Regions from separate parts of the Nocardia sp. NPDC057668 genome, predicted to be linked through region 1. Evidence: riboswitches for the same ligand, from Rfam matches in the RefSeq annotation. Region 1 holds a riboswitch; each other region holds the start of a gene.
The links. Region 1 has a riboswitch for cobalamin ahead of glyA (serine hydroxymethyltransferase). Riboswitches for the same ligand answer to the same signal wherever they lie in the genome.
Positions count from the first base shown of each region.

Region 1 (3,271 bases):
CAGATCAGGTTCCAGCTCTCGAGCCCCTGGTACAGCGGAATGTCGCGAGCCAGCTTGCCGACCCGGGCGCGCAGGGCGTCGATGTCGGAGCCGCCCGCGAGCGCGGTGGCGATGATGTCCGCGACCTCCGTGAACTCCGCATCGCCGAACCCGCGCGTGGCCAGTGCGGCCGTGCCGATCCGCAGCCCGGAGGTGACCATCGGCGGACGAGGGTCGAACGGAACGGCGTTGCGGTTCACCGTGATTCCGATCTCGTGCAGCAGATCCTCGCCCTGCTGACCGTCGAGCTCGGAGTGCCGCAGATCCACCAGCACCAGGTGCACATCGGTCCCGCCGGTGAGCACGGTGATGCCACGCTCGGTCACATCCGCGCCGCTCAGCCGCTCGGCCAGGATCTTCGCCCCGGACAGGGTGCGCAGCTGGCGATCGGCGAACTCCGCGCCCGCGGCGATCTTGAAGGACACGGCCTTGGCGGCGATGGCGTGCATGAGCGGGCCGCCCTGCTGACCCGGGAAGACCGCGCTGTTCAGCTTCTTCGCGAATTCCTGCTTCGCGAGGATGAGCCCGGAACGCGGCCCGCCGAGGGTCTTGTGCACGGTGGAGGACACGATGTCGGCGTGCGGCACGGGGGAGGGGTGCACGCCCGCGGCGACCAAACCGGCGAAATGCGCCATGTCCACCCACAGGTACGCCCCGACCTCGTCCGCGATCTCGCGGAACGCGGCGAAGTCCTGATGCCGCGGGTAGGCCGACCAGCCCGCCACGATCACCTTGGGCCGCGCCTCGAGCGCGATACCGCGGACCTCGTCCATGTCGATCCGATGGTCCCGCTCGCTGACACCGTACGCGTGCACCTCGTACAGCTTGCCCGAGAAGTTCAGCTTCATGCCGTGCGTGAGATGACCGCCGTGCGCGAGGTTCAGCCCGAGCAGCTTCTCGCCCGGGTTCATCAGCGCCATGAGCACCGCGGCGTTGGCCTGTGCGCCCGAATGCGGCTGGACATTGGCGAATTCGGCCCCGAACAGTTCCTTGGCGCGCTCGCGGGCCAGGGTCTCCACCACGTCGACGTGCTCGCAGCCGCCGTAGTAGCGCCGGCCCGGATAGCCCTCGGCGTACTTGTTGGTGAGCACGCTGCCCTGCGCCTGCAGCACCGCGCGCGGCACGAAGTTCTCCGAGGCGATCATTTCCAGGGTGTCGCGCTCGCGGGCGAGTTCGCCCGCCATGGCGGCGGCGAGCTCGGGATCGAGTTCACCGAGCGATTGCGTATCGACCGATGCCGGACGGGTTTTCGAGGTGGTCACGGGAAGCTCCAGGGTGGCGGTGCGAAGGATCGCCGCCCTATCCGCGCGCACGACCGACGCCCGCGCCCGCCGGGCCGGTGCTGATCGGTGATACGCCCGGTCCACGAGGCGACGACCACCGGATACGGCGTATCCGGTACAGCGGGCAGGTCTTCGGACTCGCGGGCACCGGTCCCCGCGCGGGGTCCACCTACTGGCCGTCGCTTCCCGGACCCGGGTCCAGTGCGTGTGACGGCGGTCGTTCCTGCTCACCGCTGCGGGACAGTCCCGGATTCTCACCGGGTTCCCTCTCACCCGTCGGCGTGACCGCCGCTCGGGCTTCGACACTCGCGATGGGTCAGGGGCTCCGTCGGCCACATCGCAAGCGAACCAGCTGCGCCACCAGGATAGGCATCGGTGATCACGCCCGGGCGCCGGGGGCTTCCGGGTGTCCCGGCTCGCCCGCGCCACCGCGCGCGTAGGTTTCCTCGGGTTCGACCGTGATCACGTCGACCACCGCGACCAGACCGGTGGGGACGACCGCGGCGTCGAAGTGCTCGACGGTGGGGACGAACACCGCGCTCGCGCCCGTGCGGGTCACCGCGACCCGCAGGCGATGCACCCATTCCTGGGTATGGGCGTCGAACACCAGGATTTTGGACAGGTCGTACCCGAGCCGGGCGGCGGCGCTGCGGATCAGGCGCTCGTCCCACGGCTGCCGCACGCCGGAGACGTCCTTGTTCAAGAATCCGAGGGCCTTCGGACTGTCGAACATCACCGGCACCCCCCAACAGCGGCGAAGGGCCGTGGATCCTCGCCGGCGCGCATGCGTTCCATGTCCGATTCCTTCGGTGCGGGAATTCATCGAGTGCGCCTGTCGCGCCGCAGATTCGACAAATCGGACGAACCGCTCCGGCGCTGGTCGCTGTATCCAGCCTGCTCCCGCTACTCCCGGCGGACTCACACAATTTGTGGCAGTCTCGATACCGGGGAACCGCTTGAATCGAGGCCGTGATGAGTGAGGAATCGGCCGGGGTGGGCTCGCGCGTCGCGCAGGGCCGCAAGCTCCGGGGATGGACCCAGGCCCGATTGTCCATGGAGACAGGACTGTCGACCTCGTTGATCAGCGCCGTGGAACAGGGCCGCCGCGCGGCCACCCCGGCCTTCATCGCCGCGAGCGCGAAAGCGCTGCGCACCAGCACCGCCGAACTGCTCGGCCAGCCGTTCGTGCCGACCAGCGTGGAGGACCGGGAGCTGCACGGCGCGATCGCGCTGCTGCGCAACGAACTCGCCGCCTACGACCTGGCCGACTCCGAGATCGAGGTGCGCCCGGTCGCCGCCCTCGCCGCCGCCGCCATCGAGGCCCGCCGCTACCGCCGCGACGCCGCCGCGCCGAAACTGGCCGCGCTGCTGCCCGCCCTGCTCACCGAAACACGAGTTCTGGTGCACCGCAGTCATGGTCACGAGCGCGATCGCGCGTTCGTCGTGCTGGCCGAGCTGTACTACAACGTGCGCAGCCTGGCCCACAAACTCGGCTACATCGACCTGGCCGCCAGCGCCGTCGACCGAATGACGTGGGCCGCCACCGCCAGTGGCGATCCGCTGTGGATCGCGGCCAGTCAGTTCCATCGCGCCAGCCTGCTGACCAACGGCGGCGACTGGAAGACCGCGCTGATCTTCCTGGAGCAGTGCCGCGCCGAACTTGAGGCGGCGTTGCGGGCGGGCGCCGATCGCGACCTCATCGCCTGGGGCGGACTGCATCTGCAATCCGGGCTGGCGGCCGCGCGGGCCGGAAACCGGGATCTGGCCGATTCGCATCTGGCCGAGGCCGAGGCGACGGCCAAGCGCGTCGGGCACGATCGCGACGAGGTCCTGGTATTCGGCCCGACCAATGCCGGCATCTGGTCCGTAGCCCTGGCGGTGGAGTTGATGGATGGCGGAGAAGCGCTGAAAAGAGCTGACGGACTGTACATTCCGCCCGGCACCCCGCG
Region 1 is NZ_JBHVIC010000001.1:576,741-580,011, reverse strand. It holds gene glyA (serine hydroxymethyltransferase) at 1-1,301, opposite strand, end outside; cobalamin riboswitch at 1,428-1,627, opposite strand; gene ACFVBH_RS02725 (hypothetical protein) at 1,702-2,055, opposite strand; gene ACFVBH_RS02720 (helix-turn-helix domain-containing protein) at 2,295-3,271, shown strand, end outside.

Region 2 (3,271 bases), 630 kb from region 1:
GACCCGGGTGTGCACGTCGAGGATCGTGTGCACGGCCTTGAGCCGATACTCGCGCGGATCCTTCTCGTAGTCGATGAAGGTCTCCGGCAGCGGGGACTCGTCGTAGTTGTCGCACTTGATGTCGACGGTCTGCTCGTGCGTCACCCGGTTGCGCCGGTAGATGCCGGCTTCCACCGGCACCCAGCTCAGCAGATGGACCAGCCACCGCGGGGTGATGGACTCCATCTGCGGAACGGTCTTGGTGGCATTGGCGAGTGTCCGAGCAGCCTCGTCGCCCAGTGCCACCGGTTGCGGCACGGTACTTGTCATGAAAACCGCCTTCAATTAGGCAAATTGGGGGTTACCGACGGGACGGAATACTAACTCCGGGATCCGCCGCTGTCCTGATGAACAGAACGGCGGGCGTGTCCTGGAAGTTTGCTGGCAAAGGCGCGATTCGATGCCGTTCGTGCCTTCGATGTGAACGGGTGCACACCGCGATGTAGACACCGCGAGCTAACAGTGAGGAAACCGTAATTGCGCGGTAACGAATTCGGGGGAGGCGCGCACGGAAACCGCTGCGGCCGCGCGCCTCAGCGCACGCCCACGAGCACCGCGTCGGTGATCGAGCGCCACGCGACCCCGGCTTCGGCGAACCCCGCCGCCCAGACGTGGTCGAGATGCCAGTCCAGGGTCTGCGGCACGCCCCGCGGCCGGTTGTCGAGAATGGCGCGACTGGCGGCCAGCTCGTTGCTCAGCCGCGGATCATCGGCGATTCCGGCCCACCACTGTTCCCAGTCCGGCACGCCCTCGGCCCGCACCCGCTCCTGATGCCCGCGCTGAATCCGCTCGTCCAGCGCGTTCAGCAGCGGGGTCCGCGGATCGGGCATGTGGTCGGCGTTGAGGAACAGCCCGCCCGGGCGCAGCAGCGCCGGCAGGTCCCGGTAGAGCCTGGCCAGGTCGTCGGGCTGCATCCAGTGCGTGGCGGTCGCGGTCGCGATGACGTCGAACGGCTCGGCGGTCAGCGCACTCGACCACGCCGGATCTTCCAGGTCCGCCACGACGAAACTGACGCGCGGATCATCGGCGAAGGACCCGCGCGCCATCGCCAGCAGCGTCGGATCCCGATCCACCGCAACCGAACTCGACTCGGGCAGCCGGGCGAACAGCCGCCGGGTGATGGTGCCGGTCCCGCAAGCCAGATCCAGCACCCGCGGCGCCTTCCCGGCGCTCGCCTCGACCAGATCCAGCATCACCCGGAATCGCTCCTCGCGATCGGGCATGTACAACTCCTGCTGCCGATCCCAACTCTCCTGCCACGCTTCCCAATTCACGCCTTCTCCAGTGGTCTGATCAGCGGCTTCGGACCGGACGCAGACTACGCGGCGGACCGGGCGCGGCGTCCCCGCGACACGCGCTCGCGGCGCGCCGGAGCGCGCGGGGGAGGGGGTGTGGTTGTCGGCGGCGGTACCACTTCGCTATATTCGCCTGCGCAGCTGGTTCGCCGGAGGCGGTATCGAGGAGCCCCTGATCCGTCCGAAGGCGTCGAAGCCCGGTGGTGCGTTCGCGTGCCGCCCGGGTGAGAGGGAACCCGGTGGAAATCCGGGACTGTCCCGCAGCGGTGAGTGGGAACGACAGCCGTCATTCCGCACTGGGCGCGATGCCTGGGAAGCGATGGCCGATAGGACCAGCCCCGGCACGAGCACCGGGGCCGACCCGGGTCACGGGTCGATGCCCACGAGTCCGAAGACCTGCCGTTGCGCTGGATACGTCGTATCCGGCGGTTGTCGCCTCGTGGATCGGGTGGCACGCCGAGCGGGACCGGGCGTCGCACGACGCCGCGCAATGGGCTCCTTCAGCGTGCACTCGCAATGAGGTGGCCATCGGCATGCTGACCATGGAGCTCACCAATGACGAACTCGGACAACACTTTCGCAGCCGTGCCCGGCTGCGCCCCGACCGCCCGTGTCGCGCCGCTCGCGGCCGCTCGCGCCTCGGTCGTGCAGAGCCTGCGGATCCATTCCGGGGCGCGGGTGCCCTTCTCGGTGGAATTCAATCCGCCGCGCGACGCCGCCGGAGAAGCGCGACTGTGGCGCACGGTCCGCGAGTTCGAGCGCATGCATCCGGCCTTCGTCTCGATGACCTATGGCGCGGGCGGCTCCACCAAGGACCGCACCGCCCGCATCACCGGCCAGCTCGCCCAGCAGACCACCCTGCTGCCGGTGGCGCACCTGACCGCGGTCGGGCACAGCATCGCCGAACTGCGCGCGCTGGTCGGCTCCTACGCCGACTGCGGCATTCGCAACATCCTGGTGCTGCGCGGCGATCCGCCGGGCGATCCGCTCGGCGCCTGGGAGCGTCATCCCGACGGGGTGGCGTACGCCGAGGAACTGGTGCGCATCGTGCGCGACCTCGGTGACTTCAAGGTCGGGGTGGCCTCGTTCCCGCAGGGGCATCACCGCTCACCGGACCTGGCCACCGACACCGCCCACCTGGCCGCCAAACTTCGCGCCGGCGCGGACTACTCGATCACCCAGATGTTCTTCGACGTCGAGCACTACCTGCGCCTGCGCGACCGGGTGGCCGCGCACGACCCGATCGAAGGCGCCAAGCCGATCATTCCCGAGCTGATGCCGATCACCTCCCTGCGCACCGTGCAGCGGGCGGTCGAGCTGTCCGGTCGCGAACTCCCGCCGGCGGTGCTGGCACGGCTGCGGCGGGCCGCGGGGGACGGTCCGGAAGAGAACAAGGCCGCGGTGCGCGCCGCGGGCATCGAGATCGCGACCGAGATGGCGCAGCGCCTCATCGACGAGGGCGCGCCCTGCCTGCACTTCATCACGCTCAATTTCGCGAAGGCGACGACCGAGGTGCTGACCAATCTCGGCTACCGCGTGACCGCGGCTCCGCTCAGCGCCTGAGAAACCGGCGGCGGGTCCGGAAACCCGGACCGGGCCCGGCAACCGGCTGGCTCTGAGATCTGCATTACGCTAGCCTAACCTAAATCGGATGAGGTTAGGCTACGTTTACTACGTAAGTGTGTGCTGATCAGCGATTACGTTCCGAGACCGGCCGCAGATGCTGAAAGCCTGCCGCTATTGCTCGCGTGTCGCGCGGTACCCGTCGCGATTTTCGGGTTAGCCCACCCTAATAAAATAGGTTACCCTAACTCGCGAATGTGGATCTGCGAGAGGGTTTCTGATGGTGGTTGCTCGTCCCGAGACGAGTCCGGGTACCGATGTTGTCGAACCAGCTGTTTACGAGCTGACCGCCCGGCCCATCGATATCGAACGTG
Region 2 is NZ_JBHVIC010000001.1:1,208,078-1,211,348, reverse strand. It holds gene ACFVBH_RS05670 (family 2A encapsulin nanocompartment shell protein) at 1-309, opposite strand, end outside; gene ACFVBH_RS05665 (class I SAM-dependent methyltransferase) at 573-1,313, opposite strand; cobalamin riboswitch at 1,519-1,753, shown strand; gene ACFVBH_RS05660 (methylenetetrahydrofolate reductase) at 1,890-2,897, shown strand; gene ACFVBH_RS05655 (GNAT family N-acetyltransferase) at 3,178-3,271, shown strand, end outside.
Region 2: it holds a riboswitch for cobalamin, as region 1 does, so the genes downstream of both, ACFVBH_RS05660 (methylenetetrahydrofolate reductase) here and glyA (serine hydroxymethyltransferase) in region 1, are expected to answer to the same signal.

Region 3 (3,271 bases), 1.5 Mb from region 1:
GCGGTGGACAGCCGGAACGCCGACACCGCCCACTCCAGGTAGTTCGCCTTGTCTTCCGCGCGCAGCGGCAGCAGCTCGCGCAGGGCGGGCTCGTCCACCTGGATGACCCGGATGCCCGCGGCCTGCAGATCCACCGTTTCGTCCCGGATCGCCAGCGCGACCTGGCGCGCGGTGTCCTCGATCGGCTGATCGTCGCGCACGAACGACCACGCCAGAATCGTCACCGGCCCGGTCAGCATGCCCTTGACCGGCTTGTCGGTGAGCGACTGCGCGTACTCGATCCATTCGACCGTCATCGGCCGGGTGCGGGTGACGTCGCCGAACAGGATCGGCGGGCGCACACAGCGGGTGCCGTAGGACTGCACCCACGCGTTGGCGGTGGAGTGGAAGCCGTGCAGCTGCTCGGCGAAGTACTGCACCATGTCGTTGCGCTCGGGCTCACCGTGCACCAGCACGTCGATGCCCAGCTTCTCCTGCAGCGCGATCACATCGGCGATCTCCGCGCGCATGCGCTCGCGGTACTGCTCCGGGGTGATGTCGCCCTTGACCAGCGCGGCGCGCTCCTTGCGGATCGCCGGGGTCTGCGGGTACGAGCCGATCGTGGTGGTCGGCAGCAGCGGCAGCGGCAGCCGCTCGGCCTGCAGCACCCGGCGCTCGGCCGCGGGGGAGCGGCGGGTCGCCGACTCGCCCAGCGCGGACAGCCGCGCGCGCACGGTGTCGTCGCGCAGGCGCGGATCGGCGGCGCGCGAGGCCAGCGCGGCGCGCGCGGTCGCCAAATCCGCTGCGACGACGGCGGTCCCCTCATGGAGCGCCGTCGCCAGCAGTCGAACCTCGGCGATCTTCTCCGCGCCGAAAGCCAGCCACGACCGCAGCGTGGGGTCGATATCGGATTCCGCGTCCAGCGAATACGGCACGTGCAGCAGCGAACTGGAGGTCGAGACCACCAGCGCGCCGGTGCTGCCCAGCAGCGTGGCCAGGGTGCCCAGCGCCTTGTCCGGGTCCGCCCGCCACACGTTGCGGCCGTCGACCACCCCGGCCACCAGGACCTTGGTTCCGAGGGTGGTCACCGCGGCGACCTCGTCGACGGTCGTACCGGCGACGAAGTCCACGGCGATGCCCTCGACCTCGGTGGAGGCCAGCACCGGAAGTGCCGCGCCCGGGGTGCCGAAGTAGGTCGCCACCAGGATCTTCGGACGGTCCGCCGCGGCGGACAGCTCGCTGTAGACGCGCCCGGCCAGTGCCAGCTCGTCCGCGCTCAGGTCGGTGACCAGCACCGGCTCGTCGAGTTGCACCCAGCCCGCGCCCGCGGTCGCGAGCTGCCGGAGCAGTTCCACGTAGTGCGGCAGCAGCGCGTCGACGCGGGCCAGCGGATCACCCGCGGCGTCCTTGGCCAGCTTCAGGAAGGTCAGCGGCCCGATGACCACCGGGCGCGCGGGCACCCCGAGCTGGATGGCCTCGGCCAGTTCGGTCAGCAGCTTGTCCGGGTGCAGGGAGAACTCGGTCTCGGCGCCCAGCTCCGGAACCAGGTAGTGGTAGTTGGTGTCGAACCACTTGGTCATCTCCAGCGGTTCGACCGTCGCGTTGCCGCGCGCGGCGGCGAAGTACGCGTCCAGCGGATCGTCGATGCCGGCCACCCGGGGCGGCAGCGCACCGAAGAGCACGGCGGTGTCGAGCATCTGGTCGTAGTAGGAGAAGGTGCCGACCGGCACCGAGTCCAACCCGGCCTCGACCGCGGCGGTCAGCTGAGCGGTGCGCAGATCGCGCGCGACGCGCCGCAGCTCGCCGGCGTCGACGCGTCCCGCCCAGTAGGACTCGACGGCCTTCTTGAGTTCACGCTTGGGCCCGATGCGCGGTAGCCCGAGAACCGTTGCGGTGAACGGTGCAGTGCTGGTCACAGGTGTGTCTCCAGTGTTGGAAAGCCACTGGCCACCGCCGCGGGTAGGAATCGAACCCGGGCATCCGAGAGCACGCCGGTACACGGCGTGCGGGAACCGCCGGTCCGTCCACCCAATCCACGAGGCGGAGACCGCCGGATACGGCGTATCCGGCGCATTCGGCAGGTCTTCGGACTCGCGGGCACCGGCCGAATCGGCCGACCTACTGGCCGTCGCTTCCCAGGAGGCTTCCCAGTGCTCATGACGGCGGTCGTTCCTGCATACCGCTGCGGGACAGTCCCGGATTCTCACCGGGTTCCCTCTCACCGAGCCGCCCGAGATCGAGAGGTTCGGCTTCGACGCCGGCCGCGATCGCTGGATCGCACCCGGCGAACCGATTGCCCCGCGAGCATATCGGCACCTCGGGGCCGGTCGGTGCGGGGCGGTCGTTCACTGCCTCGGGTTAGCAAGTCGGCGAATCCGGCGGACCGCGGCGCGCGGACCTCACGATCGGCTATGTGTCCAGGTGATGAACACAAATTCGCAACCGACCGGTATGTGACTGTGAAGATTGCTGCGAACCGTACTTCGATGCTCGTTCGGCTTGCCGGGGCAGGTACCTTAGGCGAATGTTCTCCAAAGTCCTGGTCGCCAACCGCGGCGAGATCGCCATTCGCGCCTTCCGCGCGGCCTACGAACTCGGCATCGGCACCGTCGCGGTATTCCCCTATGAGGACCGCAACTCGGTGCACCGGTTGAAGGCCGACGAGGCCTATCAGATCGGCGAGCCGGGTCATCCGGTGCGCGCGTACCTGTCGATCGAGGAGATCATCAAGGCGGCCAAGACTTCCGGCGCCGACGCGATCTACCCGGGTTACGGTTTTCTTTCCGAGAACCCGGATCTCGCGGCCGCGTGCGCCCGCGAGGGCATCACCTTCATCGGGCCGTCGGCGGAGATCCTCGAATGGACCGGTAACAAGGCCACGGCCATCGCCGCGGCCAAGGCAGCCGGACTGCCCGTGCTGGCCTCGAGCAAGCCGTCCGCGGACGTGGACGAGCTCCTGAAGGCGTCGGAGTCCATGGAGTTCCCGGTCTTCGTCAAGGCCGTGGCCGGCGGCGGCGGGCGCGGCATGCGCCGGGTCGGGGACCCCGCGCAGTTGCGCGAGGCCATCGAAGCGGCTGCGCGCGAAGCGGAGTCGGCGTTCGGCGATCCCACGGTGTTCCTCGAGCAGGCGGTCATCAACCCCCGCCACATCGAGGTGCAGATCCTGGGCGATCAGCAGGGCAACGTCATTCACCTCTACGAGCGCGACTGTTCGCTGCAGCGCCGCCACCAGAAGGTGATCGAGATGGCGCCCGCCCCGAACCTGGATCCCGCATTGCGGGACAAGATCTGC
Region 3 is NZ_JBHVIC010000001.1:2,103,202-2,106,472, reverse strand. It holds gene metE (5-methyltetrahydropteroyltriglutamate--homocysteine S-methyltransferase) at 1-1,895, opposite strand, end outside; cobalamin riboswitch at 2,038-2,235, opposite strand; gene ACFVBH_RS09695 (pyruvate carboxylase) at 2,504-3,271, shown strand, end outside.
Region 3: it holds a riboswitch for cobalamin, as region 1 does, so the genes downstream of both, metE (5-methyltetrahydropteroyltriglutamate--homocysteine S-methyltransferase) here and glyA (serine hydroxymethyltransferase) in region 1, are expected to answer to the same signal.